Regions from separate parts of the Aliinostoc maniaoense genome, predicted to be linked through region 2. Evidence: predicted binding sites of a transcription regulator. Region 2 holds the regulator's gene; each other region holds the start of a gene.

Region 1 (10,437 bases), 1.3 Mb from region 2:
ATTGGCGGAAATTGTACCAAGACGCATCAGAGATGCTCTTAGCAAGCTTGTGGTTTCTCACCAACCCACTAACATTTAAATCTTCCAAGACAACCTTAGCGTTAGCTAGGCATAAGTTACGCGCCAACTTTTTGGCGTGTTCATTCCTTTGTCGAGTTACTTTTAAATGTTTTCGAGCATAAACACCACGAGCTTTTTTTCTGCCAGATGACCCCTTTTTCTTTTTATAAATATTGCGCTGAACCCTTTTAATATCTTTCTCAGCTTTACGCAAATATCGTGGGTTTTCTTCATGCTTGCCATTGCTATCAGAGTAGAAGTATTCCAATCCCACATCAATGCCAATTTCAGATGTGGTTATTGGTACTTCCTGCTTATTATCAACTTTCACGCAAAACTGCACATAGTATCCATCTGCACGACGAACAATCCTAACTCGCTTGATTAGCTCAACAGGATAAGTATGAATATCCCATTTACCTAATAATTTGAGTTCACCAATACCTTTCTTATCAGTGAAAGTAATACGTCGTTTTGTTGGGTGAAGTTTCCAAGATTGTTGTTTATATTCAACAGAGCGACTATGTTTTTTGAATCTTGGATAACCTTTCTTGCCTGGTTTTTTAGCTTTGCAGTTAGCAAAAAATCTATTGATAGCACGTTCTACATTTTCCACAGACGCTTGACAAGCATGACTGCTCAAATCTCTAACAAATTCAAATTCTGCTCGTAACTGAGTGTTGTATTGGTACAATTCTTTCTTGCCAATACCACGATTATCAATCCAGTATCTAAGCACCTTATTTCTGACGAATTGACTTATGCGGATAGCTTCATCTATAGCTTTGGCTTGTGCCTTTTTGACAACTGCTTTGTACTCCATTACTAACACTCTTGAATCACCCCCTTGTATTTGATAGATTATATTTAGTATATACACAATATCTAAGTATGACAACTAAAAAAAGATTAAAAAATGTGCCAATTTTGCATGATGAAATTAAAGAAAGGCATCAGATAGTAGTTACGCCTACCGCTTGGAAAAACATGAAAATGGAGTCCAGCAATAGAGGTATTAGCGTTAGTGAATTAATTGAAGAGTTTGGACGGCGAATAAATTCGCCTGCGGCTAACCCCCATGTCTAAAGCCAGGGGCTAGCCCGCCGCAGTTATATTGGTCTAGCAAATTACGAATTACGTAGCTTGCTTCAGCGTAGCGGTATTACGAATTACGAATTAACTCAAAACTCCCACCTCTTGCCAAGCTTTCTGTACGGCTTGATGTTCTAAACTTCCATCTCCGTAGAGTTCGCTGGCTATTTGCACAGTCACATGGGCAGCTTTTTTAAAATCAGCTTTAGAACGCAGGCGATCGCATAAAGCAATATACCAAATTTTCCCGGCTTTCTCCCAAGCGTACCCCCCTATTTCCATAGCGGCTAAATAGAAAGCACGGTTAGGAATACCTGAGTTGATATGTACCCCACCATTATCAGCCCAGCCTATATATTGCTCTTTGACATGGCCTGGTTGGGGGTCTTTACCCAATACAGGATCATCATATGCTGTTCCTGGGTCTTTCATAGAGCGAATACCAACACCTTTGACACTTGGCATCAATAAACCCTCACCAATAATCCAATCAGCCTCTTCTACTGTCTGATTTTTTACCCTCTGTTTTACCAAAGCACCAAATACATCAGAGAAGGATTCGTTTAACGCTCCTGGTTCACCATAATATATTAATGCAGCCTCATACTGAGTTACACCATGTGTTAACTCATGTCCAATCACATCAATACACTTAGTGAAGCGATCAAATAATTCTCCATCACCATCACCGTAAACCATCTGGTCGCCATTCCAAAAGGCGTTTTCGTATTTCACACCATAATGCACTGTTGAATCTAAACGCAGTCCTTTATTATCAATAGAATTGCGCTCAAATATTTCGTAAAATAAATCATAAGTCGCACCAGCCGCATCATAGGCTTCGTTGACTGTTTCATCCTCACTCGGAGGATCACCTTCGCTTCTGACTATAGTTCCTGGTAGTAACTGAAGATTTTTAGCATCATAAACTGTGCGGCTTTTTTCACCAGGGGAAGGTGCAAAAGAAATATTGCCAACAATGTCTCTACGTCCGCGCAACTGTGCCGAAAGATTTAATGTATGGAACGCCCAATTGCGCTGTTGTTCTGTACCATTCACCGCTACATTTTCCAGGATATGCGGCGGGATAACACAACATATAGGACATCTTGTTTTGCTGGAATGATCACAATTGAATCTAGATGATTTCTGTTTATTCCTAGCCATCTAATACAGTCTCCTTTGGTAATTAAGTAAGGAACAACCGTGGATAAAACACCACGGTTGTCATGTCAGGAGCAGAGGGATTAATGGAGATGGCGATTCCCTGGTTGATATTCTGATGAATCTTTTCTACTTTTTATTGTCTAATAAATCTCTCAAAAATCAATAGGTTTTTGAACAACCAATCAAATTTTGATATCCCGTAAAAATCATTTTTTATTTATATTCATAAATTTGTAATCCCTGATTATTTTTAGTAATTAAAAATAACTAAAAAAATACTCACATCAAGAATAATGTAGATATTTTGATGGGGTTATTACTCAATAGATTACATACACGAATTAAAATTATGTAGATTAAGCCAGTAATATCTCTATTACTGACAAGATAATTTTTTCTAGTGGTTAATGTTAAATTATATTGCTAAAAAAATAGGCTATCTACTTTCGTCAATTACTAACTGACAACAGAAATTGACTGATAACATTTCTGTATTAAGAATGCCATATTTGGCACAATGTTAATACTTCGGAGATTGCTGATTAACTTGATTACCAGAATCGGCAAAAAAATGGCGATCGCTTTTTTGGTATGTTAGTAGCAATAATCAGCTAGTCAAGTCAATGATCCTGTAGAGAAAATCGAACCACATTTTTGATATCTGACGCACCCTACTAATATGCCAGTTGCGTAAGTCCTGACTCATTACTCATTACTTATTACTCATTACTCATTACTCATTACTCATGCTCTACGTCACTTACTTCAAAAGTGCTGTAAACTATCCTGTTGTCCGCTAAAAAAGTTTGTTTCAAGGCGCGTTTTAACTAGCCATTCAACAAATTCTGCTTTGTATTCTTCTGTTTTCTTTATCATAAAGAAAATTGAAAATGCAAGTGAAGGTAATACAGTTGATAATGGACGGGCAATTATTTTGGGAAAAGGGTAGAATTGAGAACCAGAGAATTTTTCAACAGATGCAAAACGTCCAGCAATATTTTTATAAAATTGAATTGTATCATTTTTAGAAAATACTCTTACATGAGCAGATATTAACTTTGAACAAGTTGGGTGCATCCCAAAAATACCTAAAATGCGGTTATGGAAAGAAAGTACATTTGGTACGCCCAAATACAAATAACCCCCTATTTTTAAAGTTCTAAATATTTCGTGATTTATCCAGAATATTTCTTTTGTGTGTTCTAAAATTTGGTTAGCTATAATCAAGTCAATAGATTCATTTTCAAAAGGTAGATACTGATTTTCAATGTTAAGTGAAATAGGTTCTATACCTCTTTGTATTAATGTTTGTATATTCCAATTGCCATAATCAATACCAATACATTGAGCTTCTGGGTTATCCTGTTTGATGATTAGTAAATCTTCACCAGTCCCACATCCTAAATCTACACATTTTTTAATATTTAATCCTTGAATATTTTTTTGTAAAATGTGCCTTCCATAAGTTTCATTATGGTCAACAATTGTGAGTCTGCTTGTAGTACCAGGTGTCACTTTCTTAAACATTTAATTTTCCTTTTGATTTAGTTGAACAATAATGCTCACCAAGGTATCTGCTGTTTTTGTTACAAGATAATTGTTCAGTGTAGTAGTTATTGCTAGTAAATCATCATATTACGTGACTTGACCTACAGCATCTAAGCACAGCGATCGCACCATAGCCATCATTGTAAATTTATGTAAAAAAAGCGATCGCCTCTGAACATCTTTTGTCAGGCGATCGCTTCACAAAAATTTAGATGACAGACTCAGCAAGTGCTGAATCTAGAGCAGGTAGTAGTAAAGTCAAGGAAAAAATTATTTGTTATCTCCCCCCTGCCTCCTGCCCCTCCGCAATTGCTCCACTTGGGCAAAGCCCAAGACCGCATTGCTCTCTGCCCCCTGCCTTCTTACACATCCTGCTCGCTTAACTCACGAGTAATGTGGTCAAATGGCTCATCAACGAAAGCAGTGTCAGTTATACCCGCACCAGCTACTTGTTCTTTCACCAAATCCTTGAGAATTTGCACACCGCGAACTGTGGGAGCAATAGGCACACTCAAAGAATTGTAGGTTTCTCTAAGACCTTGCAGAACACGCTCATCTAAAACGTTGGTATTACCAGCAACCAGCGCATAAGTAGCGTAGCGCAGGTAGTAGTCCATATCTCGCAAACAAGCTGCGTAACGACGAGTTGTATAAGCGTTACCACCAGGACGAATCAATTCTGGCAGTTCGTCAAACAACTTCACACCAGCTTGCTTCACCAGGGCAGCCGCATTCGAGTTAATTGCAGCCGCAGCTTGCACGCGAGCTGTGCCACTCTCAAAATAGGATTTCAAGCTATCAATCGCATTCCGGTCAAAATAACGACCAGTTACGTCATAATTCTTAATTAAGGTTGTTACCGCGTCACGCATTCCTTCTTCTCCCAATCGTTGCTATCGTGGTTTGATATTTATTTGGTTGCACTTACGCACCAGTAAATTTTTGTGCTATTTAAATATAGATTTGGCACAAAAACCATTTATCCATTATTTAAGGATTCTATGTCAAAGTTGACCCCTCTGAGATTAACTTTCCCTCTTTTGTGCAGATGTCGAAAGAAAGGTTAATATTACCTGTAATCCAGATGATCTGTAACAACCACTACAAAACTCTCTAATGTTGAGAATCTACGATATTTCAGGTGTGTCACAACTTTGTTCCGCTCAGTAGGGTTAGGATGCTTTGGCAAGATTCTGGTTTGACGTTAAGAAATTGGCAGAGAAGGAGTAAAAATGACAACCCCACAAGAAGTCTTGAAAATGATTCAAGACCAAAACATCCAGATGATTGACCTAAAATTCGTCGATACCCTCGGCACTTGGCAGCACCTCACCGTGTTCCAAGACCAGATTGACGAAAGTTCATTCTCTGATGGTGTACCCTTCGACGGTTCCAGCATCCGGGGTTGGAAAGGCATCGAAGAATCAGACATGACAATGGTGCTAGATCCTAACACCGCTTGGATCGACCCATTCATGGAAGAGCCAACATTAAGTATTATTTGTAGCATCAAAGAACCCCGTACTGGCGAATGGTACAACCGTTGCCCACGGGTTATCGCCCAAAAAGCCATAGACTACTTAGTGTCTAGCGGTCTGGGTGACACTGCTTTCTTTGGCCCTGAAGCTGAATTCTTCATCTTTGATGATGTCCGCTATGACCAAACTGCCAACGAGGGATACTACCACGTAGATTCAATAGAAGGCCGTTGGAATTTCGGTAGAAAAGAAAGCCCCAACCTTGGTTACAAAACTCGCTTCAAAGAAGGTTACTTCCCCGTTTCGCCAACAGACACCTTCCAAGATATGCGGACAGAAATGCTGTTGACGATGGCAAAACTAGGTGTGCCTATTGAAAAGCATCACCACGAAGTAGCCACTGGCGGTCAGTGCGAATTGGGCTTCCGCTTTGGTAAGTTAATCCAAGCTGCTGACTGGTTGATGACCTATAAATACGTCATCAAAAACGTAGCTAAGAAATACGGCAGAACCGTTACCTTCATGCCCAAACCTGTGTTTGGTGATAACGGTTCTGGGATGCACACCCACCAGTCTATTTGGAAAGATGGTAAACCTCTGTTTGCCGGTGACAAATATGCTGGTTTAAGTGACATGGCACTGTACTACATTGGTGGTATCCTCAAACACGCACCAGCATTGTTGGCTATCACCAACCCCTCCACCAACTCCTACAAGCGTCTAGTACCTGGGTATGAAGCACCTGTAAACTTGGCTTACTCCCAAGGTAATCGTTCCGCTTCTGTCCGTATTCCTCTCTCTGGCACTAACCCCAAAGCCAAGCGTTTAGAGTTCCGTTGTCCAGACGCTACCTCTAACCCCTACTTGGCATTTGCAGCTATGCTGTGTGCCGGTATTGATGGCATCAAGAACAAAATCCATCCCGGTGAACCTTTAGATAAAAATATCTATGAACTCTCTCCAGAGGAACTGGCGAAAGTTCCTTCCACCCCCGGTTCTTTAGAATTGGCGTTGGAAGCACTGGAGAATGACCACGCTTTCTTGACAGAATCAGGCGTATTCACTGAAGATTTTATCCAAAACTGGATTGATTACAAGCTAGCTAACGAAGTTAAGCAGTTACAATTACGTCCTCATCCCTATGAGTTCTATCTCTATTACGACGTTTAATTAACATCTGTTGGCAATCTATAATTCCAGAGATAAAATTGGCCACCCTTGGGGGTGGCTTTTTTTTGGAGTGGTCACGATATCTGAGAACTTCGTTATTTTTTCCTAGCTCATGGCCGCATTGCTGCGACCGTAAATCATTCTTGTTGTAGGATCAATCTTCCCTTGAATGGGATTCCAATAGTGGGATACTTCTTCCGCAGGAAGACCCATCTCTTGTGCTGCACGCATCAGCATCGATTGTTGACGATTTTTGATTTGCTGATACTGGCGGATCATAATCGCACGAGATTTTTCTTGAATAGACATAACACTGCCTCCCTATGGATTTACAAATATTAGATTCATCTGTAGTTCTGTGTTAATCAATTTAGCAAAAATTCTGTAACATAAACTACTAAATTTGGTTTTTGTTATAAAACTTAATATTACTGTAATTTTAGTTACTCTATTTTTATGAATGGTTTGCGGACAAAATTCCTATTCTCTCTAGACTGTAAGAAATACTGATCTCCAGCCTGATGATCTAATCTTTACCGTTGTTTACATTTGTTGAGGCAAAAATATCAAGATTTCATCATTAAATTAAGATTTACTACCAATTTCAACAACGAGAACCGGAAAATGGCTGTTGCTACTGGTTAACGTGTGTAAATTTTGATGCTTTTTATCTCTGCCGCAAGGTACTTTCCAGATTTAATTGATTTAGAATCACTATTGTAAAGAAATGTTATGTTCTTGTGCCTAGTTTCTCACCAACACAGGTGAAGAAACCCCAGGCCAGGATCAAATCCGCCATAGTTAATAAATTTCCACTAAAACCATGACAGTTATTTATCCACGAAAATTCCAAAATAGTTTGAGTGCGCGAGATGTACTCAAACAGGTAGTGAGCGATCGCGAAATTCACTTGATCACTCTCAACCGCTATCGTTATAGTGAGCAGCGTAGCTGTAAAGATTTAACTGATTTAATAGAACGACTCAACGGTAAACCACCAGAACTGATTAGAGATTTATCACACCACATCGCTGATGAAGCGCGTCATGCTATGTGGTTAACTGATTTATTAGTGGAATTGGGGGCAAATGTTGGTACACCCCCAGGTTCGTCTTATATAGATGAATTTGAAAGATTGCTAGACAAAGACGCATACAATTCTCCAGAGCAATTAGAATCAGGCTTAATTGCTGGTTTAGCTGCCATCAACGTCACCGAAAAACGAGGTTGTGAGTATTTTTCTGCTCACATTTACGCCCTCAAACAAGCACCCCAAACCGCAGAAAATATTAAAATCCGCCAAACGATTGAAAAGATTCTCCCAGAAGAAGCCGGACACGTCCGTTGGGGTAATCGTTGGTTAGCACAGATAGCAGATAAAAGTCCTGAACATCGCCAAAAAGTTGAGCAAGCCAAGCGCAAATATGCGGCTATTGAACAAGCTGCTTTTGAGTCAGGAATGGATATTACCCTTGGTGCAGAATTGCGACGGGTAGCTAACCTTGTGGAAGTAGCAAATACAATGCCAGTCTGGGAACGTCCTCAATATCTAATGGAACGCTTACCCCAAACTTTGTTAGCACCAAATTTACAATTTACTAGACTTCAGGCCGCACAAAAAGCTTGGCAACGTGACCCAGAGGCATTTTTTGATAAATTTGTGCCAATGTTTTTAAATGGCCTGCAAAAACAAAAAAATCAGCCCAAGACAAGCAAGCCATAAGGGACTCGAATTAACAATTTTCAGGATTCAAACTCAATACATCATTTAGGGGTGTAAAAGTGTACACCCCTACTCAAGTCTGCAAAAGATTAGCTCAAAACCTGGTGAATACAAAATTTTTTGACCCTGTTGTCTGATTGTAAATTAACCTAACTGACCCCTGCTAATGAAATCATTATATTTGGTCTGAAGAGTGGTGATGCTGTCAATTAGGTAGTTAATTACTAGGTAGTTGTAATCCAAGATTTTAAAAACTTGTGTTCTTCCTAAAAAAGCTAGTTAAAAGAGTGGAATATTGTTGGATTTTATCGTCACAAAACAAATAAAATCTGTGATGACTAAACAGTAGGATAGGTAATTCTTTGTGATTCTATTAAACTCCTGCGTCCACTACCCCGAACTGGTTTAGCACCTTCTGGTTCATTACGTTGATTTTGAGGTTTTAATGACAGTAAATCTTGTGCAGTAGTTGAGGAAATGACCAAATTTTGATTGATCATTTTGGGGAAATTAACTGTTAGGGAAGCAAATACCAGACTGGAAATTAATAACGGAACAGTAGCACGCATTTTAGGAATCTCTTTGTGAACTTTCTTATTTACTGCTACTGGGATTTTTGATCTAAGTCCGGAAAAATCTAAAAAAAAGTAGTGCTTTTTACTGAAATTTTTTTTGCATAGGATATAATTCATGGCTCTCAACTAAGAGCCAGTTACCAGAATCATTTAGACGACCCCAAACAGTTAGGTGTTGTTGATGACTTAAGTTTTGCAGCTGCGCGTCTATGTGCGATCGCCAGGTCACAAGCTGCCAAGTTTGCCCTAGATTAGCAGCTGGAGCAGTGACAGTGAAACTGTAATCCTGCTGATTTAAAATCTCAAGAATGCCTGTAAAGCAGTTAGTTCCCCGTGTAAATACTTGATTGATATCTGAGTGGTAATACTGATCTACGGTAGGGGGACAATTACCACTAGTGGGATAGGCTTGAGGCTCATTGACATAATACGTTTGCCATTGCAGCCATTCTGGATGATCGGGTACAAGATTAAATAAAGGTATGATAGCGGCTGGGGCTTGCTGGTCTTGCAATAAAGCCTCCTGCAAAGCCTTGACAGGTAAATCTCGCGGTTGACAATTTAACTCTACACACATAGCAGCAGCCATTCCCGCCGCTTGACCGATACCCAAGACTACAGGCTGTAATCTCGTTGCACCATTGGCAATATGAGAAACAGAAATATTTTTTTCACAGACTAATAAACCGTCTGTAGTAGCTGGAACTAAACAACGGTAGGGAATAGTAAAAGGTGTTCCCGTCCAGCGTCCTCCCCAACGGATGGATTTTGGTTGTAGTGGCAAGTCAAAACCGGGATAATGATGATCATTAGCGTAATTACCAATTGCGATCGCGTCCTCAAATAAAGCAGCTACCCTACCCCCTGGCACTGGTAAAATATCTTGTTCCTTCACCGTCCTCAGTCCTACCAAGCGGCGACTTTCTCTGTAATAGGGATGCAGAGCAAACCCTGCATCAGTATGAGGAAAAACTTGCTCTGCTAAACCATAACGCCTACCTAGCTGATTTTGAATAAAATGGACAAAATTTTGACTATGCCAGCGAGATTCTTGTAAAAAATCACTCTTATTTGTGGCTGACTCTATCAGTCGTCCTACTCCTTCACCATAGTCATTACCACAGATAGGCCAGTTAATCATAAATAGATTACCTGGCAAGCGACCATAGTTCAAGAATTTCTCTGCACCGTAGTTTTCCCAAGCACCGATAAACAACGAAGCATCATAATTTGGTGCTGGGGGAATTTCTGGGGCGACATCTGCGCCAAAATCTTGCATTAAGACTACCCAAGTCGGTGACTGTACAGGATATTTAGCAGTAATGGCGTTAAATTCAATAGGTGCGCTGGGTTCTTGCCATTCTGACTGGAGTTCCCAACCCCAACGGTAAGGTATTTCTCCTAAAGCTAATAAATCTCCTAACTCTGTCCCATCGAGAATCACTTTGGCTTGCACAGTAAAATCTGCAAACCGGACACCAGTAATACAGTTATCTTGCTTGAATACTTCTAGGGGGACTTGTCCAGAAATCCAATGCAGATTTGCTAAATCTTTCACCCAATCAGCAAAAATTTCTGCTCCTACACGGGGATCATAACTAAAAAAGCTCACCCAACTGTTATT
Region 2 (10,437 bases):
TTCGGCAAATTGGGTAAAAATGAGGGCGCGATCGCCTTCTTCTAACGCTACTTCTAACATTTCTTCTAGCCGTTGCAATTTGGCTGAATTATGTTGTGCTAAACTCGCTTCTTTTAAATACTGGGCTGGATGATTACAGATTTGTTTGAGCTTAATTAATAAGGCTAAAATCATGCCTCGACGTTGCAATCCTTCGGCTGATTCAATTTCAGCTAATGATGCTTCTACTACTTGTTGATATAGTGCAGCTTGTTCTGGAGTTAAGCCACAAAAGACTGTCATTTCTTGCTTTTCTGGTAAGTCTTGAATAATTTCACGGTCTGTTTTTAAACGACGTAAAATAAAAGGCTGAACTAAAGCACGTAATTGATTTAAAGAAGCTGCATCACCGTATTTTTCAATGGGCATGGCAAACCGTCTTTGAAAGAATTGCTTATTACCTAAATAACCAGGGTTGAGAAAATCTAAAATTGACCATAATTCTTGCAGTCTATTTTCTACTGGTGTACCCGTTAAAGCAATCCGAAATGTTGACTCTAATTGTCTGACTGCTTGGGATTGTTTTGCTTCAGCATTTTTTACGTTTTGGGCTTCATCTAGGACAATTATTTGCCAATCAACAGTCTGTAAAGATTTTAAATCACGGTGAATTAATGAATAACTAGTAATCACTAAATCATGTTTATTTGCGGCTGTTGTAAATGTCTTACCTTTGGGACGTTTATCACCGTGATATTGTAAAATTTTGAGTGTGGGAGCAAATTTTTTAACTTCTCGTTCCCAGTTTCCTAACACAGAAGTTGGGCAAACAAGTAATGTGGGTTTTTCTAATATATCTTGTTCTTTTAGATACAAAAGAAAGGCTATGAACTCGACAGTTTTACCGAGTCCCATGTCGTCTGCGAGACACGCACCTAAACCCCAACGTTCTAGAAAAGCTAACCAAGCTGCGCCTCTTTCTTGATAAGGCCGTAACTGTCCTTGGAAGTCTTTTGGTGCGGGTAAAGGTGCAACCGCTTGATTGTTAGTTAGTGCGCCAATTAACTCTTGTAAAGCCCCAGATGCTTCAAAGCTAACGACTGGTAACTTTTCAATTACTTGGGTATCTCCCGTACTCAAACGTAAAGCATCTTCTAAAGATAAAGACATTTGTTCTTTACGAGATGCAAAGAAATTTTGCGCTGTCTTAATATCTTGGGGACGCAATTCCACCCATTCACCGTTAATTTCTACGAGTGGACTATTTAAAGCGACTAAGCGATCAAATTCGGCTTTAGAAATTGTCTGTCCACCGATCGCCAATTGCCACTGAAAGTTTAATAAACTTTGTAATCCCAAGCGTCCCTGCTTTTTCTTGGAAGTTTCGGCGGAAATCTTTAACCCCAAGCGGTTCGCCCAGCCTTCGCGGTTTGCCAAACTCGGGGGTAAAATCACACCCAAGCCACTATCTTCAAACCGCCAAGCGACTGATTTAATAAATTCATAGGCTTGGATGGGGGTGAGGTGACAAGATTGGGGTGCTTCCGTTTCTAAACTAGGTGCGATCGCTGGATATAATCGAGAAGCTAAACCTAAACCTCGTAATAATGTTTCTTGGGGTTGATTAATGGTGCGATTTTGCTCAACTAACTGCTCAACTGGATGTTGCCAAATCGTCGCTGCATCTACTAAATATTCTGGATTATCAGCCGCTTGCAAAAAATATGCCAATGTCCAATCGGTTTTTTCCTCATCAGGCGCAAGCAACTGAAAACAGGCGCGAAATTGATTTTTACTAGCCAATTGAGATTGTAGGGGCATCGTCCAAGCTTTTAGGGCTGCTTCTAACCTTTCTACCCCAATTACATCTGCATTCACTGCATTAGATGCACCCGTTAAAGCCTGTAACCACTGACGCACAGGTAATGGTAAAGAAGCCATCACCCTAGGTTCAACTAGAGTTTGATTCCCCACCATCTCCCGCACTTGAGCATCAATGACACTATTAAGAAACGATAAAATTAATTCCTGCGGTTGACGAGGAAAATCCACATACATCGGTGACTGATGACTCAATTCCTCCCCAGTCCCCAGTCCCCAGTCCCCAGTCCCCAGTCCCCGATAAATCCGACAAACCAAGGGCATTTTCGACGCAAACTTTTCTAGACGAGTGCCATCGATAGCACTGTCTACAACGACTTGCCATTTCGTATCAAAATTGCCGTTAGCGTCTCTTTCAATAGTTGGTAAAAACTTAGATCGGGAAATTAAATCTAAACTCCAACGGGCAACTTGTGACCAAAATCGTAAATCCCCACCTAAAAAGGTATTGTTTTCATTGACAATATTTAATGGTAGAGAAGTCAGAAATTTAATTGCTGCTAAGGGATGAAGACAAAAACCTTCTACTAACCAAGGCTGTAAGCATCTGGGATCATTCGTTTCAGATGTCAAAGACCCAGAATGAACCGGAGAAACTAAGGCTATTTCTGTTTGATTTATTTCTAAAATATCAGTTGGTAGGTTAACTACTTGAGAATGAATTGGTAAATTAATTTTTGTAGAAGTGGCAGATTTAGTAGATGATTTTTGAGCAGGCTGAGTTATGAAGTTGGTAATCTTGATGTTTTCACTAGACAGCCATGCAGTTAACTCAGATGCTGTCATGGCTAAGGGATTTAATGCTAACTCACTAAAATTAACCTGAATGCGTGGCGATCGCCAAGTTTCTCCCCAAATAAATAAACAATCTTCCTGCTCTTTTGATAACCAACTACCGTGTAAAATTGCCATTTGTTAACTACTCAAACTTACATCAATTCAAAAATATTAAGTATTGCTGATTACATCATAGCTATATTTATTTTCATGGCTTGATTAAAATCAAAATTCAATATAATCAAATATTTTTAATTTAATAAAATTCAATAATATCTATACATTAATTAACCTTGATGATAGTAAAAATATTGCTGTCCAATGGTTTCTTTCCTACACCCTACACCTTCTATTTTTTAGATACTAGCTTGATTTTTGTAACTCTGGATAAGCGAACACCACAAAATAAGTTATCCCAGGTTGACAGGTTGGTAGGGTACGTCAGTTTCAGAAAAGCTAACTATACCCAGAAGTTATTCATACTGACGCACCCTACATTTCTGATGACTGCCAGCCCCATGCCCCATGCCCCATGACCCATGCCCAATTCCCAATGCCCCATGCCCAATTGCCAATCCCTTGATATCATTGTAAGCACTCCACAAGCGGCAAAACTAGCTGATGAACAGATGGTAACGCTAAGTTATGTATCGCGCTTGGCGTTGAGGAACTTGTTGCTGTTTGTATGTAACAGAAGTCAGCCAGAGGGCATCAATGTTAGGATTGCCACAGAGAGCGAATAAAGAAAGAGAAGGAAAAAAAGCTGAATGGCAGAATTTGAGAAGTCAATATCCTTCGATGGCAGGGATATTCGACTGAAAGTAGGCCTACTAGCACCGCAAGCAGGTGGGTCTGTGTTGATAGAATCAGGGGATACAGCTGTTTTGGTAACAGCTACGCGATCAGCAGCCAGAGAGGGCATCGATTTCCTTCCCCTGACAGTAGATTACGAAGAAAGACTATACGCGGCTGGGAGAATACCTGGTGGAATAATGCGCCGTGAAGGTCGTCCACCAGAAAAGGCCATTCTTACTAGTCGTTTAATTGACCGTCCTTTGCGTCCTTTATTCCCTTCATGGTTGCGGGATGACTTGCAAGTTGTGGCATTTACAATGTCAATGGATGAGCTAGTACCACCGGACGTATTGGCGGTGACGGGTGCTTCAATTGCCACGCTGATTGCTCAAATTCCCTTTAACGGGCCAATGGCAGCAGTCCGAGTAGGCTTGGTAGGTGATGACTTTATCATTAACCCCACCTATGCAGAAATTGAGGCGGGAGATTTAGATTTAGTGGTAGCTGGTTCACCAGATGGCGTAATCATGGTGGAAGCAGGTGCAAATCAACTGTCAGAGCGAGATATTATTGAAGCAATTGATTTTGGCTACGAAGCGGTGCGCGATTTAATCAAGGCACAGCAAGATTTAGTAGCAGAACTGGGTTTGGAAATTGTGCAGGAAGCAGCACCAGAAGTAGACCAAACCTTGGCAGATTATATCCGCGATCGCGCTAGCGATGAAATTAAGAAAATTCTGGCTCAGTTTGATTTAGGCAAAACGGAACGGGACACCGCCTTAGATGCCGTTAAAGAAAATATTGCCACAGCGATCGCCGAACTCCCAGAAGAAGACCCAATTCGGGTTGCTGCTACTGCCAATAGCAAAGCCTTGGGGAACACTTTTAAAGACATTACTAAGTACTTCATGCGCCGTCAAATCGTCGAAGATAACGTGCGTGTTGATGGTCGTAAACTTGATGAAGTCCGTCCTGTGTCTTGTCAAGTTGATGTCTTACCCAAACGTGTCCACGGTAGCGGCTTATTTAACCGGGGACTAACTCAGGTATTATCTGCCTGTACCCTCGGTACTCCCGGAGATGCTCAAAATCTCAACGACGACTTACAAACTGACCAATCTAAACGCTACCTACATCATTACAACTTCCCGCCCTTCTCTGTCGGCGAAACTAAACCTTTACGCGCCCCAGGTAGACGGGAAATCGGTCACGGTGCATTGGCAGAACGCGCCATCCTGCCTGTACTACCACCGAAAGAGCAATTCCCCTATGTAATTCGGGTTGTTTCTGAGGTGTTATCTTCTAATGGTTCTACCTCAATGGGTTCTGTGTGCGGCTCTACCCTAGCTTTAATGGATGCTGGCGTACCAATTCTCAAACCAGTGAGCGGGGCAGCTATGGGTTTGATTAAAGAAGGGGATGAAGTCCGAGTACTCACAGATATTCAAGGCATTGAAGACTTTTTAGGTGACATGGACTTTAAAGTCGCCGGGACAGATACAGGGATTACAGCCTTGCAAATGGACATGAAAATCTCTGGTTTGTCTTTGGAAGTGATTGCCCAAGCCATTCACCAAGCCAAAGCCGCTAGGTTGCACATTCTTGATAAAATGTTGCAAGCTATTGAGCAACCCCGTACTGAAACTTCACCTTATGCGCCCCGTCTGTTAACGATCAAAATTGATCCTGACATGATTGGTCTAGTTATTGGCCCCGGTGGTAAGACCATTAAGGGAATCACTGAAGAAACTGGTGCGAAAATAGACATCGAAGATGATGGCACAGTCACTATTTCTGCGGTAGATGAGAATAAGGCCAAGAGGGCGCGGAATATTGTTCAAGGCATGACTCGCAAGCTAAATGAAGGCGATGTCTATGCAGGACGTGTGACTCGAATTATACCAATTGGTGCTTTTGTGGAATTTCTCCCCGGTAAGGAAGGAATGATCCATATTTCCCAACTGGCTGATTATCGTGTAGGCAAGGTGGAAGATGAAGTAGCTGTGGGTGATGAAGTAATTGTCAAGGTACGCGAAATTGACAATAAAGGACGGATTAACCTCACACGCTTAGGCATCCACCCAGATCAGGCAGCTGCGGCACGGGAAGCTGCGGCGGTGAATCGTTAATTATCGATTTGGATTTTAGATTTTATCTAAAATCCGCGATGCCTTTTAGGTAGGCATCGCCGTAAATTTTTTCATTATTGATAATCATAGATTTTTAACAGTGAACGCTGTCAGGACTGATATAGCCATAGCCAGATAGATGATGAAAATAAAAGGCTTTCAAGTCTGTCAACTGTCAACTGTCAACTCCTATACCTAATAACTGATGCAAAAATACTCAGGTTGCTAGTTTGTCGATCGCGGCGAAGTTTGGTAAATAGAATATAGCCTAAATTAACACCAAGCATTGTGAGTGCTAAACGTTTACCAGAAACTACAGCGCACGTCAAAATTACTCGCCAATCCTGGCAACACGGGTTTCTAGAAGGTGAAGTCAGTGCAGGGGATTTTGAGTGGCATTTCCAATGGAATTTTCGCCAGGGAGAGCTTTCTGTCAAGCCTTCTCAGGGGCGTGCTTTAATTAAAGAACCTCTTGGTCGTTTTTTAGAACAGCAAGATTATCAACTAGAACCAGGAGGAGATTATGCTTTTAAAATTCGCGCCCAATTCTAACTATTAACTGATTCGGTAAGTCGGCTTAAATATCTTTCAATTAACAGAATAGCCACAATATCATCTATGGGGCGTGGTGGTTGGCGCATTCCCTGGGGCAGTAGTTTGGTGAGTCCCTTGGGGGGATACATCTGCCAATAGCGATCGCGGGCTTCTAAGGTACTATAACGCTCGTCTACTAAGATAATATTTAATGGTTCTACTAGTTCTTGCTGTAACTGCTGTTTCCAGCGTTTGGCTGTGGTTTGGTTGCCCATCACCAACAAAGAAACAGGAAAGCTTTGACGTAGGATATTAATAGTAGCGATCGCTTCCTGAGAAACTACAACTTGATGGTAGTGTAATTTTCGGTCTAATCCCATCACGGCTAAACCACATTTATCTTTACCGGGATCGAAACCTAAAATAACTGGTTGGGTTGGGGAAAATTCACTAAAATCCATAATGAATCAATTCAAAAGAATTAAGTAGTTAAAACAACCTTGCCATTTTGAATTGCTATGAGTTTGACTCTCAATGGCCCAGCCGTATAAGTATCTTCTGCTGCTATGGCTTTAATTTCTATTGGTTGCTCAAACTGTCTCAATAGAGAAACAAAGCGAATAAATGTACCATCGATTTGTACACTTTCCACAATGCCGGCATTTCTGGCGCGGAATTGGGATGCTGAAATTAATAAGTCTAATCTTTGTCTTAACTGATATGAGGTCATAGTTTTAGAGTCGGCGGTAGTTGTGGCCAAGACCTCACCTTCAGAAAATACTAAAACATTTCTAGCTGTATCAGCGAAAAATTCTATGTGCTTTTCACCCCTGACATAATTACCAGCTGAGAAAATTCTAACTACGTATTCTCGACCATCGCTAATCTGTTTGATCAGCTGCTCAACCCTATCTGGAGTCACACGCAGCAGTTCTGTATTAGTCGCAGTTCCTGGTTCAGCTAATTCGATGCTAGCATTGCGGTTGGCTTCTTGGAGTAGTTGTATGATAATTTGCTTGGCGGTATTGGGTTGGTTCACACGCACTACAGCAGCAGCCAGAACTTGACCCCTGACTAAAGCCAATTTACCTAAGCGTAAGTCACGATATGATTGGTAATATTTTTCTAGTCTTGCTACTTCCTGTTCTAGATAATCTTGTTGTTTTTCCAATTCTTTGAGTAGAGATTCTCGTTTAGCAATTATCTGTTCTCTGTTGTTAATCTCTAGATTACGATTTTGAATGAGTTTATCTAGTTGGGCAATTTTTTGATCCCGTTGTTGTATTGCTTGTTGACGGTTAGTCAATTCCCGATCGCGTTGTTCTATGGCTTGTTGGCGTTTAGCGATTTCCCGATCGCGCTGGGCAATAGCTTGTTGGGCTTCAGCATACAATCGTCTACGCTCTGCCTCTAGTTTAGAAACGGCTATCTGTAGTGCTTTTCTTTGATTGTAAACACTTTGGAGTTCAGTTATGGCTTTTTGATATTGGTTTTGGGTGCGCTGAAGTTTAGTTTGGGTTTGCGCTAAATCTTGTTGGGCTTTAAATTTTTCTTGTTTGGTGGTTTCTAATTCTTGATTGGCTTTGTTGCGTTCAGCCTCTACCTGGCTTTTTTGTTGTTCAGCAACTTTAAGTTGTTCTCGTTTTTGTCTGAGGTCTTGTTGAATATCTTCTAACTCAAACACCCCTTTCCGCAAGCCTTCATCCGCCAGAAATAGAATAGCTAGGGTGGTGGCCGCTGTTAGTACACCACTGACAATAGTGACTACTACGGCGGTATTTTTGGGGCGAAGCTTAAAGAGTGAGAGGCGTGCTTTGCCAACTCTTGTGCCGATGCGATCGCCAACTGTGGCAATTACGCCTCCCAAAATTAAAATTGCTGCAATGAGGATGTAGCCGGTGGTCATCTTCAGCTACCGAATTGTTTCCAGATACAGCCTACTACTTTCAGTCATTATCTGTGGAGGATGGGGGGTTGGCAATAGCTGATCTTACTCAATATTTGAGATTTATTGCCAACTATGAGTGTTATCTACCAAAATATAACACGCCTCATCTCTCCTGACTGCTGTGAATTTTATGTGAACTGTCTGCTGAGAGTCACAGGTTTATGCACAGTAATCTTTTTCTTGTGGATAGAAATCATTTTTTTCTCGCGCAGATCCCCTAGTAATCTGGTGACTGTGACGCGGGTAGAACCAATTGCTTCTGCGATCGCTTGATGAGATAATTTCAAATCAATTGTGATCCCGTCTGCACAAGGAATCCCAAAATCACGGCAGAGAATCAACAGAAAACTGATCAATCTCGAACCCATATCTCTATGGGCTAAGGTTTCAATCATCATCTCTGTTTGCAAAATCCGCGAAGATAAACCCCGCAGCATCAACATAGATAGTTCAGGATTTTCTTTGAGGGCTTGCTCGACTTGTTCAATGGGTGCAGACAGCAATTCTACCGGGGTAAATGCCACCGCATGGTAAAACCGATCAGACTTATTACCTGTTAACAGAGACAGCACACCAAAAACGCTATTTTCCCGCAGTAGTGCGACTGTAATTTCTTCTCCTGCCTCATACACCCTGGAAAGTTTGACTGCGCCTTTCAAAAGAAAATAAACTCGTTCAGCAGGATCGCCCGGAAAAAAGATCGTTTTATTGCGTTCAAACGTTTCGACAACTGGCGGAAAAGCTCCAGTTGCCATCTGGCGAAAAACATTTGCTAGGGCCTTATCTTGTGTCACGATCATCTCCCTTCCCCTACCCAATGCCGGAATAAAAAAAAGTAAAAACTAATTACCTAAGAATACAGCTGAAAAATCAATAAAGCACCGTTAATCCGGCTGTACTTTCCTATACTCAAACCCATAACTTCATAGCTATTTGTTTATAATGATACCTAATTTTGGCAATTTTTAGCCAGCAATTCTTGATAGATACTTCTACTTAATAGAACTATCAGGTTTTTCATCTAAAAACTTAAGTAATCTTGAAAATATCTTAAGGAATAATATGTATTTTAAATCTCAAAAACGCCATTCCTAATCATCATTTTTGCTCATCCTGTATAAAAACAAGACAAACACGCCCCAGATTCTAGTATGCTCATGAAGACAGGAGACAGGGCGCAGGAGACAGAAGGTAAAGGGGAAAAGGAAAATCAAAAATCATACCCAGTCCCCAATCCCCAGTCCCCAGTCCCTCATTTCATCAATCGTTCACATCAAAGGTTTCTATGCTGAATCTGAATGGAAAAAACGCTCTGGTGACAGGTATTGCCAATAATCGCTCTATTGCTTGGGGGATTGCCCAACAACTACACGCCGCCGGAGCAAATCTCGGCATTACCTATCTACCAGACGACAAGGGGAAAATGGAGAAGAAGGTTGCTGAACTAGTAGAACCTCTCAACCCCAGCTTATTTCTTCCCTGTAATGTCCAAAACGACGAACAGATTCAATCTACCTTTGAGACTATCCGCGATAAATGGGGCAGGCTAGATATTTTGATTCATTGTCTAGCTTTTGCTAACAAAGATGATTTAAGTGGAGGTTTTAGCCAAACTTCCCGTACTGGCTTTGCTACAGCTTTAGAAATTAGCACCTATTCACTTGTACAACTAAGTGGTGCAGCTAAACCCTTAATGACGGAAGGCGGAAGTATCATTACCTTGACATATTTGGGTGGTGTGAGGGCAGTTCCCAACTATAACGTTATGGGTGTGGCGAAGGCTGGGTTAGAAGCTAGTGTACGTTATTTAGCATCGGAACTCGGCCCCGAAAATATTCGTGTCAATGCCATTTCTGCCGGGCCAATTCGCACTTTAGCCTCTAGTGCCGTGGGTGGTATTTTAGATATGATTCACCATGTTGAAGCAGTTGCGCCATTGCGTCGTACTGTCACTCAATTAGAAGTAGGTAACACAGCAGCTTTCTTGGCTAGTGACTTGTCAAGTGGTATTACCGGACAAGTGATTTACGTTGATTCAGGATATGAAATTATGGGAATGTAAAAAAAGTCAAAGGTAAAAAGTAAAAAAACAAAAGAAAATAAAAGAATCTTTTAATTTTTACTTTTTGCATCCGCAACCCCCAATCCCCAGTCCCCAGTCCCTACATCTCTATGAAAATCAACGATTATCCCCAAGTTAATTTCTCCTCAACTGCTCGCATTGCCTCAGTACATCGCACTACTGGTGAAACTGATGTGCAAGTTACCATCAATTTAGATGGTAGTGGTGTTTGCCATGCCGAAACGGGTATTCCGTTTTTGAATCATATGCTGCATCAAATTGCTTCCCACGGCTTGATTGATTTGGATGTCAAAGCCACAGGAGACTGGGAG
Region 3 (10,437 bases), 2.6 Mb from region 2:
TACCGCCAGGACTAGTGACGCGGTCTTTGAGTTCGGCGGGGTGCATTTTGCTCTCTTGTAATAATTTGGTTGTCCCCAGGACTGTTTGTAGGGCTAGTTGATTAGCAATTGATCTCGGTAAACCTGCGGCAACTCCTCCATCAGCAAGGGCTTCTACTAAAATGGCGACGTAAGCCGGGCCACTGCCAGATAAACCTGTGACAGCATCCATCAAGGATTCATTTACTTCTACTACTTCCCCAACGGCTGAAAATATTTGCTGTGCTAGCTGTTGGTGTGGGGGATGGGTGTATGCTCCTAGACACATGGCAGTCATACCTGCCCCAACTGTGGCGGGGGTGTTGGGCATGGCTCGAATTACTGGTAATTCGGGGAATGCTGCTTCTAGTTGATGTAAAGACACTCCTGCCAAAATGGAAATGACTAGGGGTGAGTTGTCTGTGACTAAAATGATATCTGCTAATTCTTGAGCGATCGCACTAAATACCTGGGGTTTGACTGCCAAAAACAAAACTTCTTGGGCTTGGCTAAATACCCGACGGTTATCTGTGGTGACACTCACATCATATTTTTGCTTTAAAAAAGCTTGTCGCGTTGGCTGGGGTTCGCTGACTATGACTTCTGAGGGGTGATAAATTTCTCTTGCAATAAGGCGGGATAACAGCGATTCTCCCATTACCCCACCACCAATTAAACCAAATTTTATAGTCATTAGTCACTTAGTCATGAGTCATTGGTCAGTAGTCAATAGTCAATAGTCAAAAATTAGCAACTTTGGACTCTTGACTATAGACTAATGACTAATTTAACCTTATTGTGCCATCCGATTACCTTCATTACCCCAGGTACTTGGACTGGGGGTAGCAGGACGAGGACGGGCTGGAGGTTGGGGTACTTCATGGATAACTCCACCTTGGGTGCTGACTTGCACACAACTGGGTGTAAACAAAAAGATACTTTCGCCAATGCGTTCTTGATGCCCATCTAATGCGTAAGTCCCACCAGCAACAAAATCAACTGCACGTTGTGCTTGATCTGGATCCATGATTGTCAGATTCAACACTACTGACTTCCGCTCACGCAATGCTTGAATTGCCTGGGGCATTTCTTCAAATGTCCGAGGTTCTAGTACTAATACTTCAGAAATCCCGTTAATTGCTCCTGGCATACCAATCACATTCCCCATCGTCGATTTTGTTCCTGTTACTACGTCATCACCCATTGTAGTCACTGGTTCTCGCCAACGTCGATTAGGTGGGGTGGCTTCTGCTGGTGCTGGTTGGGGATTTTCTTGTTGATACAGATTTTGGTAGTTGTCTGTATCTGCTTCTTCTTCGTAGTATTCGTATTCTACTTGCTCGTTGAGACCTACAAAGTCTCGTAGTTTAGAAAATATATTATTCATTTAGCGACGCTCCTGCTGATAATTGCCTTTATTGATTTTGCTTCATCAAATGATGTAGCCAATGGGAACGCTACAAAGGGCAGACAATCCCAATAATTTTATCGCTATTTGTAGCATCTACTACTGTTATTGGCAATGGACTGACGTTGTAGCAATTGAAAATTCAGAAAGCTAGATATCACAACTGTTTAGGTATGTGTATCTCTGGCATTCTTGTTTCAAATTGGTATTGTATCGAACGTCTGTACATTAACCTAGATACAATAATTGAGTCAAGATTATATCTCAACACAGATCCGAACGTAAGTTGATTTTAAAGCTTTTTTTGATTATTTATTTTGTTTAAAAGTAAAACTTATGTAAAAAACGGCATACGTATATAGCTTGAGTCTCCGTAGAACATACTGGACAACGGCACATAATATCAAAAAATCACAGGGGTGTTTTACCTAAGTGCGCTTACCAAACAAGATAGTTCCTAATCTTACCATTGTTGCCCCAGCTTGTACGGCCAGTTGGTAGTCCCCTGACATACCCATTGACAATTCTTGCATTTTGATGTGATCCCAGTTTTGCTCAGAAATTTCTTTAGCCAATTTGCAAGTACTATTAAATACATAAAGTATCTCCGCATCATTTAGACCGAATGGCGGAATTGTCATTAAACCCTGAATTTGTAAACTTTTACACTGATTAAGGTCGGGCAAATTGGCTAGTAGTTCCGGCACAGTCCAACCCGATTTACTAGGATCAGGCAGAATTTTCACTTGCAAGCAGATTTGAGGAGTAACTCCTAGCTGTTGTGCCACTTGATTTAAACGTTGTGCTAGCGGCAAACTATCTACAGAGTGAATCCAAGTAAATTGTTCCAGGGCTTTTTTGACTTTATTACTTTGCAAATGACCGATAAAATGCCAAGTAATATCTGATAAGTCTTGTAACTGTTCTTGTTTGGTAGCAGCCTCTTGAATGCGATTTTCGCCAAAATCACGGATACCAGCTGCATAGGCAGCACGGATAGCTTCAGTTGGCATTTGCTTAGTGACAGCAATTAACCTGACTGAATCTGGAAGAGATGCACGAATTTGAGTAATACGTTCGCTGATGGAACTAGTCATTGGAAGGTGCGTTGGAAAACACTCTGAAGCTGATCGTACTCCTGTGACTGACCATTACGACGTAAAGTTCGTAAACGATTTTCCAACAACATTCTCGCCTCTGTACGCCCTATGGGTTGAAATTTCAATGCTTTCATATCATTCACCACCAAAAAAAACAGGCGTTGGGCATAAAGTGTAGTGAACAGATCCTGGGCTTCATCAACCATGCAGATCCGATATAGTAAACCCCAAGTGGGATGATTGATGTAAGTTTCTGCGTTTTCTGGATTCATCTAGGAGTCAAGTAGGAGAATAATATATTTTTTGGCAGTGAAGTACAAACATTCAGACGATAATATCCGCCTTTCGCCAGAATATTTGTAGAAATTAAATTGGGAATCAGCAAATTCTACCCTTTAATGAAATTAACGACGACCTTGATCTGTTGGTGATGAGGTAGATGAAGCTAGTAAAACAAGACAAAAAGCAAAAGAGAACAGAGTGAGTATGTAGGCTGGGGAATAACTTCTACAATTCTAACTATGATGGGATGCGCCCGTTGAACTCGTCCAGGGCAAAAGCCGACTCTCATACTGCTGTTTACTCTTACATCTCTCTATGTTGCCATAATTATCGCTCGTTAGAGCAAAATAGCCAACAGGGGAATTTTCCTAAACAATTGCTCTTTTTAACAGTCTGTATTGTTACAGTTTTGGGAATTGGTTATGGGGCATTGGGCATGGGGCATGGGGCATTGGGCATGGGGCATGGGGCATTGGGCATTAGGCATTGGGCATTGGGCATAAGTTATTCTCTACCTTGTCTACCTTGTCTACCTTGTCTACCTTGTCTACCTTGTCTACCTTGTCTACCTTGTCTACCTTGTCTACCTTGTCTCCCCTGCTCCCCTGCTCCCCTGCCCCCTGCTCCCTGCTCCCTGCCCCCTGCCCCCTACACCCCTACACCCCTACACCCCTACACCCCTACACCCCTACACCCCTACACCCCTAATTAACCATTTTCAACGCTGCTAATTGCGCTTGGGCTTTGTGCAGAGATTCGTACCATTCTCTTTCGGGGTTGCTGTCGGCAACTATTCCCGCGCCTACTTGTCCCCAGACGGTTTTGAGTGCTGAGTGGGAAAGGCGATAAATCGCATCTGTAACAGATGGGGGAGTGGAGATATGGTTGATGTTATTTGGGGAGGTATGGGGGGTTAATAGTAAGGTACGAATGAAGATATTTAAGTCTAGATTGCCACGCCAATCGAGATAACCACATGAACCGTAGAATAAGCTGCGGCGTACTGGTTCTAGTTCTTCGATAATTTCCATGCACCGCACTTTAGGACAGCCTGTAATTGTACCACCGGGGAATAAGGCGCGAATTAAATCAATGGGGGTTGCTGGTTCGCCGCCGCAGGCATCGCTCCTTAGTTTCCCTGTAATATTGCTGACGAGGTGCATAACGTGACTATATCGCTCAATGGTGAGCAATTCATCAACGGTGACTGTTCCCCATTCACAGACTCGCCCTAAATCATTGCGTTCTAAATCTACGAGCATGATGTGTTCTGCTCGTTCTTTGGTGTTGCTGAGGAGTTCTTGAGCTAGTTGCTGGTCTTGTTCCTCTGTTATACCACGCGATCGCGTCCCGGCTATGGGTCTAGTTTGGGCTTGCCCATTTTCTAACAGTACTAATCTTTCTGGGGAACAGCTAATTACTTCTCCCCAAGGTGTACACCAATAACTAGCAAAGGGGGAAGGATTAATTTTATGTAAAGCTTGATAAATTGACCAACCACTAGCGCAGGTAGTGGCAGTAAATCTTAAAGATAAGTTAGCTTGAAAAATATCTCCGGCTTGAATATATTTTTTGGCACGGTTGACGGCAGTTTCATAATCTACCTGAGATGTCACAAATTCCGGCGCGATAGGATAATTAGTGATGGGTGTGATCTGCTGTACTGAGTTTTCTAGATTTGTTTTTGTTACACGCACTTCCATCCCATCTAGTTCAGCTGCATCACTTGCTGCTAACCATAAAACCTGTTCAAAATGATCCAACACTGCAAAAGCTTCTGGTTCATACCAAAAAGCCACAGGAAACGGTAAGGGATCAATTTTCGTTTGGGGTAACTGTTCAATTTCCCAAGCTGCATCATAACCCAGCCATCCCAACCATCCGCCGGTGAAGGGGAGGTGGGGAGGGGGGGAGGGGGGAGACAAGGGAGACAAGGGGGACAAGGGAGACAAGGGGGACAAGGGGGAAGTTATATCTTGTCTAGTTTGTTGAGGTTGTCCCCGATTTAGTAATAACTCCTCTAGGAAAGGGAAAATATTTCCTAATCTTGGTGTCCACATTTGGGGTATGCCATTTATTACCCTCGGCGCGCCTGCACAAATAGAATAGCGACTTAGCTGGGGTTGGTTGGTTGGTGTGGGGTAGGGACTTTCGAGGAGGGTGGCTATTTCAGATGTTGTCTGGGGATAAAATAGGGCAGAGAAAATTTCTGAACCAGTACGATTTTCTAATGGAAGCGATCGCCAATACCACATAAAAATTTATTTAGTTATTAGTTATTAGTTCTTCCCCCACACCCCTACACCCCTACACCCCCACACCCCTACACCCCTACACCCCTCCTAAAACGATTCTGATCCCCCAAAATAGGGTGAGAATTGCGATCGCTAACCAATCCCATGATTTTAACCTTAAGTCATACCAGGGGACTCGGTGTTCGTTGGGACTGGTAAAACCGCGTACCATCATCGCACTAGCCATTTGTTCAGCACGTAACAAGAGATTTTCTAATAATCTTTCGGCTACAGTCATCCAAACTTTAAAACTACCTTTTAAACCCAGCTTTTTCCAATTAATTGCCCTAGTCATGACAGAACGGACTAAATTCTGGATTTCTTCTAAGACTAGGGGAATAAACCGCAATGATAAAGTTAAGGTCAAGGTAATTTCTGTAACGGGTATCTTCAAGCTTCGTAGGGGTTGCAGGAGGCTTTCTATACCGGCGGTGATTTCCTCTGGTGCAGTTGTGAGTAAGTACAAGTTGGTACTATAGATGACAGTAAACAAAATCGTACTCAAGCGCGTTCCTAAATCAATAGAACGGCGAGTGATTTTTACAGGGCCTTGATGGAATAGGATATAGTGATAGCTTTTGCTAGTTTTTACTGGTTCTTGAGCAACTGGGGGTTTATCTTTAACCAGTGGTGCTAAAACTTGAGAGTTAGCTGGCAGACGTGGCTGATAATCTACACCCAAGCCATCGGGACTGATAGCGGCAATCATAAACACTAAAAATGTTAGTGTTAGTAACCAACCCATTTGTTGTTGCCAGACTCGCCGGGGTATTCTAGCAGTTAAAGTAAAAAGAATTAAGAGTGCTACTAGTAGTATGCGCCATTGATTATTAGCAAAGCTATAGCTAGTCAAAAAACTCATTAACCAGATAAACTTAACCCGTGGATCAAGTTTATGTAACCAAGTTTGCGGCTGTTCTAGATATAGTCCTAATGGTAGCGATCGCAGTAAATCCATAATATCAGGCAAAAGTTAAAAGGCATTCATACAAAATAAAAAGGTAAAGTTTGTGACTTTTACCCTTTTACTTTTTACCTTATTAAACGCGAGTTGCACGGTTGACACTGCCAAGTTCCATTTCTCGGACTTTTTTACTGCGCCAAAGTAACCGCAGGGGAGTACCTTTAAACCCTAGTTGTTGGCGGAATTGTCTTTCGATGTAGCGGCGATAGTTGTCGTTAAAGCGTTTAGCATCATTGACAAATAGGGCGATGGTTGGCGGTTGGCTGCTGACTTGTGTACCGTAATAAATTTTGCCCTGTTTTCCACCCCGTGAAGTTGGGGGAGAATGCCATTTCACTGCATCTTCCAACACTTCATTAATTACTGATGTACTAACACGGCGTTTGTGTTCGGCGGCGGCTTTATTAACTAATTCTAAAATCTTTTCGACTCGTTGTCCGGTTAAGGCACTGACAAAAATAGTATCAGCCCATTCGGTAAAATGTAACCTAGCTTCGAGATTTTTTTCGTAGTCGTAAATAGTATAGGAATCTTTTTCTACAGCATCCCATTTATTGACAACAATAATACAGGCTCTACCTTCTTCAATAACGCGCCCTGCTAATTTTTGGTCTTGCTCTGTAACTCCATCTAGGGCATCTAATACTAATAAAACCACATCGGCGCGACGAATGGCTTTAAAAGACCGATTAATACTGAAAAATTCCGTTCCGTATTCGACATTTTTCTTTTTGCGAATCCCGGCTGTATCAATTAGCCGATAAGCTTGTCCATCTCTTTCTAAAAAAGTGTCAATTGCATCACGAGTTGTCCCAGAAATTGGGCTAACAATTGCTCTTTCTTCCCCGACAAAAGCATTTAATAAACTAGATTTACCAACATTAGGCCGCCCCACGATCGCAATTTTAATTTCATTGGTTTCTGGTACTTCTGTCACAACTGGAATGTGCTTAATGAGTTCGTCTAGTAACTCTCCTGTACCGTTGCCATGAATTGCAGATATGGGGTATGGTTCTCCTAACCCCAGTTGCCAAAATTCCGCCGCCTGCATTAACCCCTGTTCTGGGGATTCGCATTTATTCACGGCGAGTAATACGGGGACTGGTTGTTGACGTAACCATTCGGCTATTTCTTCATCTGCCGAATTGGGGCCTGTTTGACCATTAACAACAAAGATAGCAGCAGAAGCTTCTGTCAAAGCTGCTAAAGCCTGTTGACGAATCAGGGGCAGAAATTCGGTGTCATCATTAAATACCAAACCGCCTGTATCTACTACTAAAAACTCACGATCATTCCAGTAAGCTGGCATATAAGTGCGATCGCGTGTCACCCCCGGTTCATCATGGACAATCGCCGTTTGTTCCCCGGCGAGTCGATTAACCAGGGTAGATTTGCCCACATTGGGGCGACCGATAATTGCAACAATTGGCAGTCCCATAAACCAAGGGTAATTGAGAGAAACGGCTATTATATCACATTTCTCATTATAGGGGAATGGAGGAAAGAAGGCAGGGGGGCAGGGAGCAGGGGAGACAAGGTAGACAAGGGAGCAGGAGGAGTAAAACTCTTCAATTTTGAATTTTGAATTTTGAATTTTGAATTGATTAGCCCAATGCCCAATGCCCAATAAAGCTTCTACCTTGTGGGTGATTTACCGCCCAATTTGAAAAAATACCATAGCAAGGGAACTGGCAGTTACTTCACAGGAGACTATATCTTGAGAAATCGCAAGTGGCTGCTAGGAGCCAGTCAAATTGTCTTGCAATATTTTCGCTGGTTGTTTTTATTAATATTCTGCATCATACTATACGCCAAATTTATTGAACCAAATTGGATTGAGATCAAAACTTTACAACTGACTCTCCCCCATCTCCCAGCAGAATTTAATGGCTATCGCATAGTGCAGATTAGTGATATTCATCGAGATAGATGGATGACTACACAGCGTTTACGGCATATTGTGGATTTAGTGAACGAACAACACCCCGATTTAGTAGCGATTACAGGGGATTTAGTCACTCGTAACTTACCGCACCTAATCCCATCACTCAAGCCAGCTTTAGAACAGCTTACACCACGAGATAGAACTGTAGCTGTCTTAGGTAATCATGACCATGAAAACGACATCAAAGTCCTAATTAGAACCCTCAAACAAAGCGGCGTATTTGACTTAAATAATCACATCTACACATTAAACAGAGATAACGCCACACTTTATATAGCTGGTGTTGACGATGTGGGTATGGGTAAAGCCCGCATGGATTTAGTATTGCAGCAAATACCCCCAAAGGGTGCAGCCATATTACTAGCCCACGAACCAGACTTTGCGACTACCAGCGCAGCCACAGAAAGATTTGATCTACAACTATCAGGACATTCCCACGGCGGACAAATCCGACTACCTTTCTTAAGACCATTAATTTTACCGCCTTGGGGTGAAAAATATTACGCTGGAGAATATCAAATCGGAAAAATGCTCCTATACACCAACCGAGGTGTAGGAATGACAGGCTTACATCTGCGTTTATTCGCCCGTCCTGAAATTACCATAATTACTTTAGCGTCTCCCAAAAAAGTATAGATTTTACATAGTCTCTCTAGATGAATCTCAAGCCCTGATTGTAGTCTTTCGATACTGATAAAAGTTAACTAGAGGTGGTTGGAGTCTTTTTTGGAATGATGGCTAACTAGCTCTAGGAAAGGATTTCAGTGGCTATTATGTATTTTTCGGAAATGCTCTTGGCGTAATTCTGTAATCTACTTTACCGAATTTAGCAAGCAAATTTGCAGGAATTTGACATGACTTAACCTAGTATTTGCACTTAAAGTCTTAATTAAGCCAGGAGTTGAAGGGAAACAAAAATCACTTTTAACTCCCAGCTAATACTAAATGCAAACATTCTCATTGTAGGTTAAAAATCATGCAAGATACATTATTCTCTCAAATCTCTGCTGAAGAATCCGCACTTGTTAACGGTGGTGAAACATCATATACACCTGCACCAGTTTACACAGCTTTTGCTTTTGATTGGAACAATCTGTTCTACACACTGGGAGTAGGTGCATTCTTCGGTTTAGACTTGTTCCGCGATGCTGTAACCTCCTCCATTTTCCGCAAATACTACTAAAAAAGTCGTACCAGTCTGACAAGTTCATGGCATTTAGCCAAACTTGTCAGATTTGTAGAGCTTTAATTCTTGCTGACTCAAGCAAGGATGATTAATCTAAATACTGGATTGAAATAAAATTTAGTATTTAGATTATTCCCTGCGGTTAAAGGTAAGTTGAGATATCAATAGCAGGTATACAAGTGATGTCAGAAACCAAGGAATGCTCGCTGTTTAGGGAGCTAACAAAGGAAGAATGTGTAGCTGTCAACGGTGGTAATAATAACATTCTTGACCTACTACAGATATTATTACCACTTATCCCTACCTCTGCTAATTCTCCTAGTCCCACTCCTCCACCTCCTACACCTTATTCACCATTTATTTCATCACAATATACTGGAGGATTTACTTCTAGTTTCGAGCCAGTTTCTGGTCTGATATTCTCCATGCTTTCATAAAATGTTTGGCTCTATCTACAGATAAAATAGAGCCACTTTTTTGAATTTTACATTTGTTGATTTTAATTTATTCTTTAACAATAGATTGGTAAAATGGCAACTAATAACGAACTCTTCACAGAAATTAGTTCAGAAGCTGCTGCTGCTGTGAACGGAGGCTTAAGAGTAAGTTTTGACTGGAATACTTATTTCTTCATTTTAGGTGCTGGCGTTTTATTAGGTAATCCTGGACTAACTCCAGAAGAAATTCAGTTTGCTTGGGAATCAGCCTTTGTATTTAATGATCCGCCACGCTCTCACAGAAGAAGACGCAGTAGATAAAAAACTGAGTTTGTAGTAAGGGCTTTAGCTAGGGTGTTGACTTTGTTAGTTTTTAGTAAATATGTACCATGTACTTTGTGTTTCGTTAAAAGCCAAGCCATTACAAGGTTTTAGGCATTGTGGAAACCGACAAAAAAGTGCATGAACCACACCCCAAAAAAGCCACAGAGTCAACAGCCTAGGCTTTAGCCCTGATTACAAAGTTTTTATGGTTAAGGGAACATCAAAAAATAAATTATCCCACCTTACGGACTGGTAGGGTGTGTCAGGTTGACAAAATCAAGTTATACCCAGAAGTTATTCATACTGGCACACTCTAGTAATTAATAGATAAGTAGAACGGCGTGAATAATTCAAGGTTTGTAGTAGGGACTTTAGTCCTCTCTTAAGGGCTAAAGCCCTTACTACAAGCCAATTTAATTGAATTTTACATTACTTAATGTAGTTTGTTTTTTTCTCGCCGACTTACTTAGTTATATCTG

The links. Region 2 encodes NtcA, which controls nitrogen genes in cyanobacteria. Its sites were predicted from a motif close to TNTGTANNNNNNNNTACANA; they were not measured.
Positions count from the first base shown of each region.
Region 1: the regulator NtcA is predicted to act here: its motif matches at 6,897-6,916, upstream of gifA (glutamine synthetase inactivation factor IF7A).
Region 3: the regulator NtcA is predicted to act here: its motif matches at 1,513-1,532, upstream of ACPZ3T_RS10470 (cell division protein SepF).

Region 1 covers NZ_CP187952.1:5,184,915-5,195,351, forward strand. The annotation lists gene ACPZ3T_RS22520 (RNA-guided endonuclease InsQ/TnpB family protein) at 1-892, opposite strand, end outside; gene ACPZ3T_RS22525 (hypothetical protein) at 952-1,146, shown strand; gene ACPZ3T_RS22530 (M4 family metallopeptidase) at 1,237-2,319, opposite strand; gene ACPZ3T_RS22535 (class I SAM-dependent methyltransferase) at 3,085-3,846, opposite strand; gene apcB (allophycocyanin subunit beta) at 4,230-4,739, opposite strand; gene glnA (type I glutamate--ammonia ligase) at 5,100-6,515, shown strand; gene gifA (glutamine synthetase inactivation factor IF7A) at 6,621-6,824, opposite strand; gene ACPZ3T_RS22555 (ferritin-like domain-containing protein) at 7,339-8,238, shown strand; gene patX (heterocyst-inhibiting protein PatX) at 8,577-8,807, opposite strand; gene ACPZ3T_RS22565 (FAD-dependent oxidoreductase) at 8,896-10,437, opposite strand, start outside.
Region 2 covers NZ_CP187952.1:6,455,330-6,465,766, forward strand. The annotation lists gene ACPZ3T_RS28375 (DEAD/DEAH box helicase) at 1-2,772, opposite strand, end outside; gene ACPZ3T_RS28380 (hypothetical protein) at 3,177-3,380, shown strand; gene ACPZ3T_RS28385 (polyribonucleotide nucleotidyltransferase) at 3,405-5,561, shown strand; gene ACPZ3T_RS28390 (DUF3146 family protein) at 5,850-6,113, shown strand; gene ACPZ3T_RS28395 (pre-16S rRNA-processing nuclease YqgF) at 6,110-6,556, opposite strand; gene ACPZ3T_RS28400 (DUF3084 family protein) at 6,577-8,001, opposite strand; gene ntcA (global nitrogen regulator NtcA) at 8,172-8,843, opposite strand; gene fabI (enoyl-ACP reductase FabI) at 9,329-10,105, shown strand; gene hisB (imidazoleglycerol-phosphate dehydratase HisB) at 10,216-10,437, shown strand, end outside.
Region 3 covers NZ_CP187952.1:2,335,038-2,345,474, forward strand. The annotation lists gene proC (pyrroline-5-carboxylate reductase) at 1-712, opposite strand, end outside; gene ACPZ3T_RS10470 (cell division protein SepF) at 812-1,405, opposite strand; gene ACPZ3T_RS10475 (YggS family pyridoxal phosphate-dependent enzyme) at 1,855-2,523, opposite strand; gene pipX (transcriptional coactivator PipX) at 2,520-2,798, opposite strand; gene ACPZ3T_RS10485 (anthranilate synthase component I) at 3,513-5,063, opposite strand; gene ACPZ3T_RS10490 (energy-coupling factor transporter transmembrane component T family protein) at 5,140-6,060, opposite strand; gene der (ribosome biogenesis GTPase Der) at 6,143-7,504, opposite strand; gene ACPZ3T_RS10500 (metallophosphoesterase) at 7,730-8,647, shown strand; gene ACPZ3T_RS10505 (hypothetical protein) at 8,988-9,194, shown strand; gene ACPZ3T_RS10510 (hypothetical protein) at 9,380-9,634, shown strand; gene ACPZ3T_RS10515 (hypothetical protein) at 9,728-9,955, shown strand.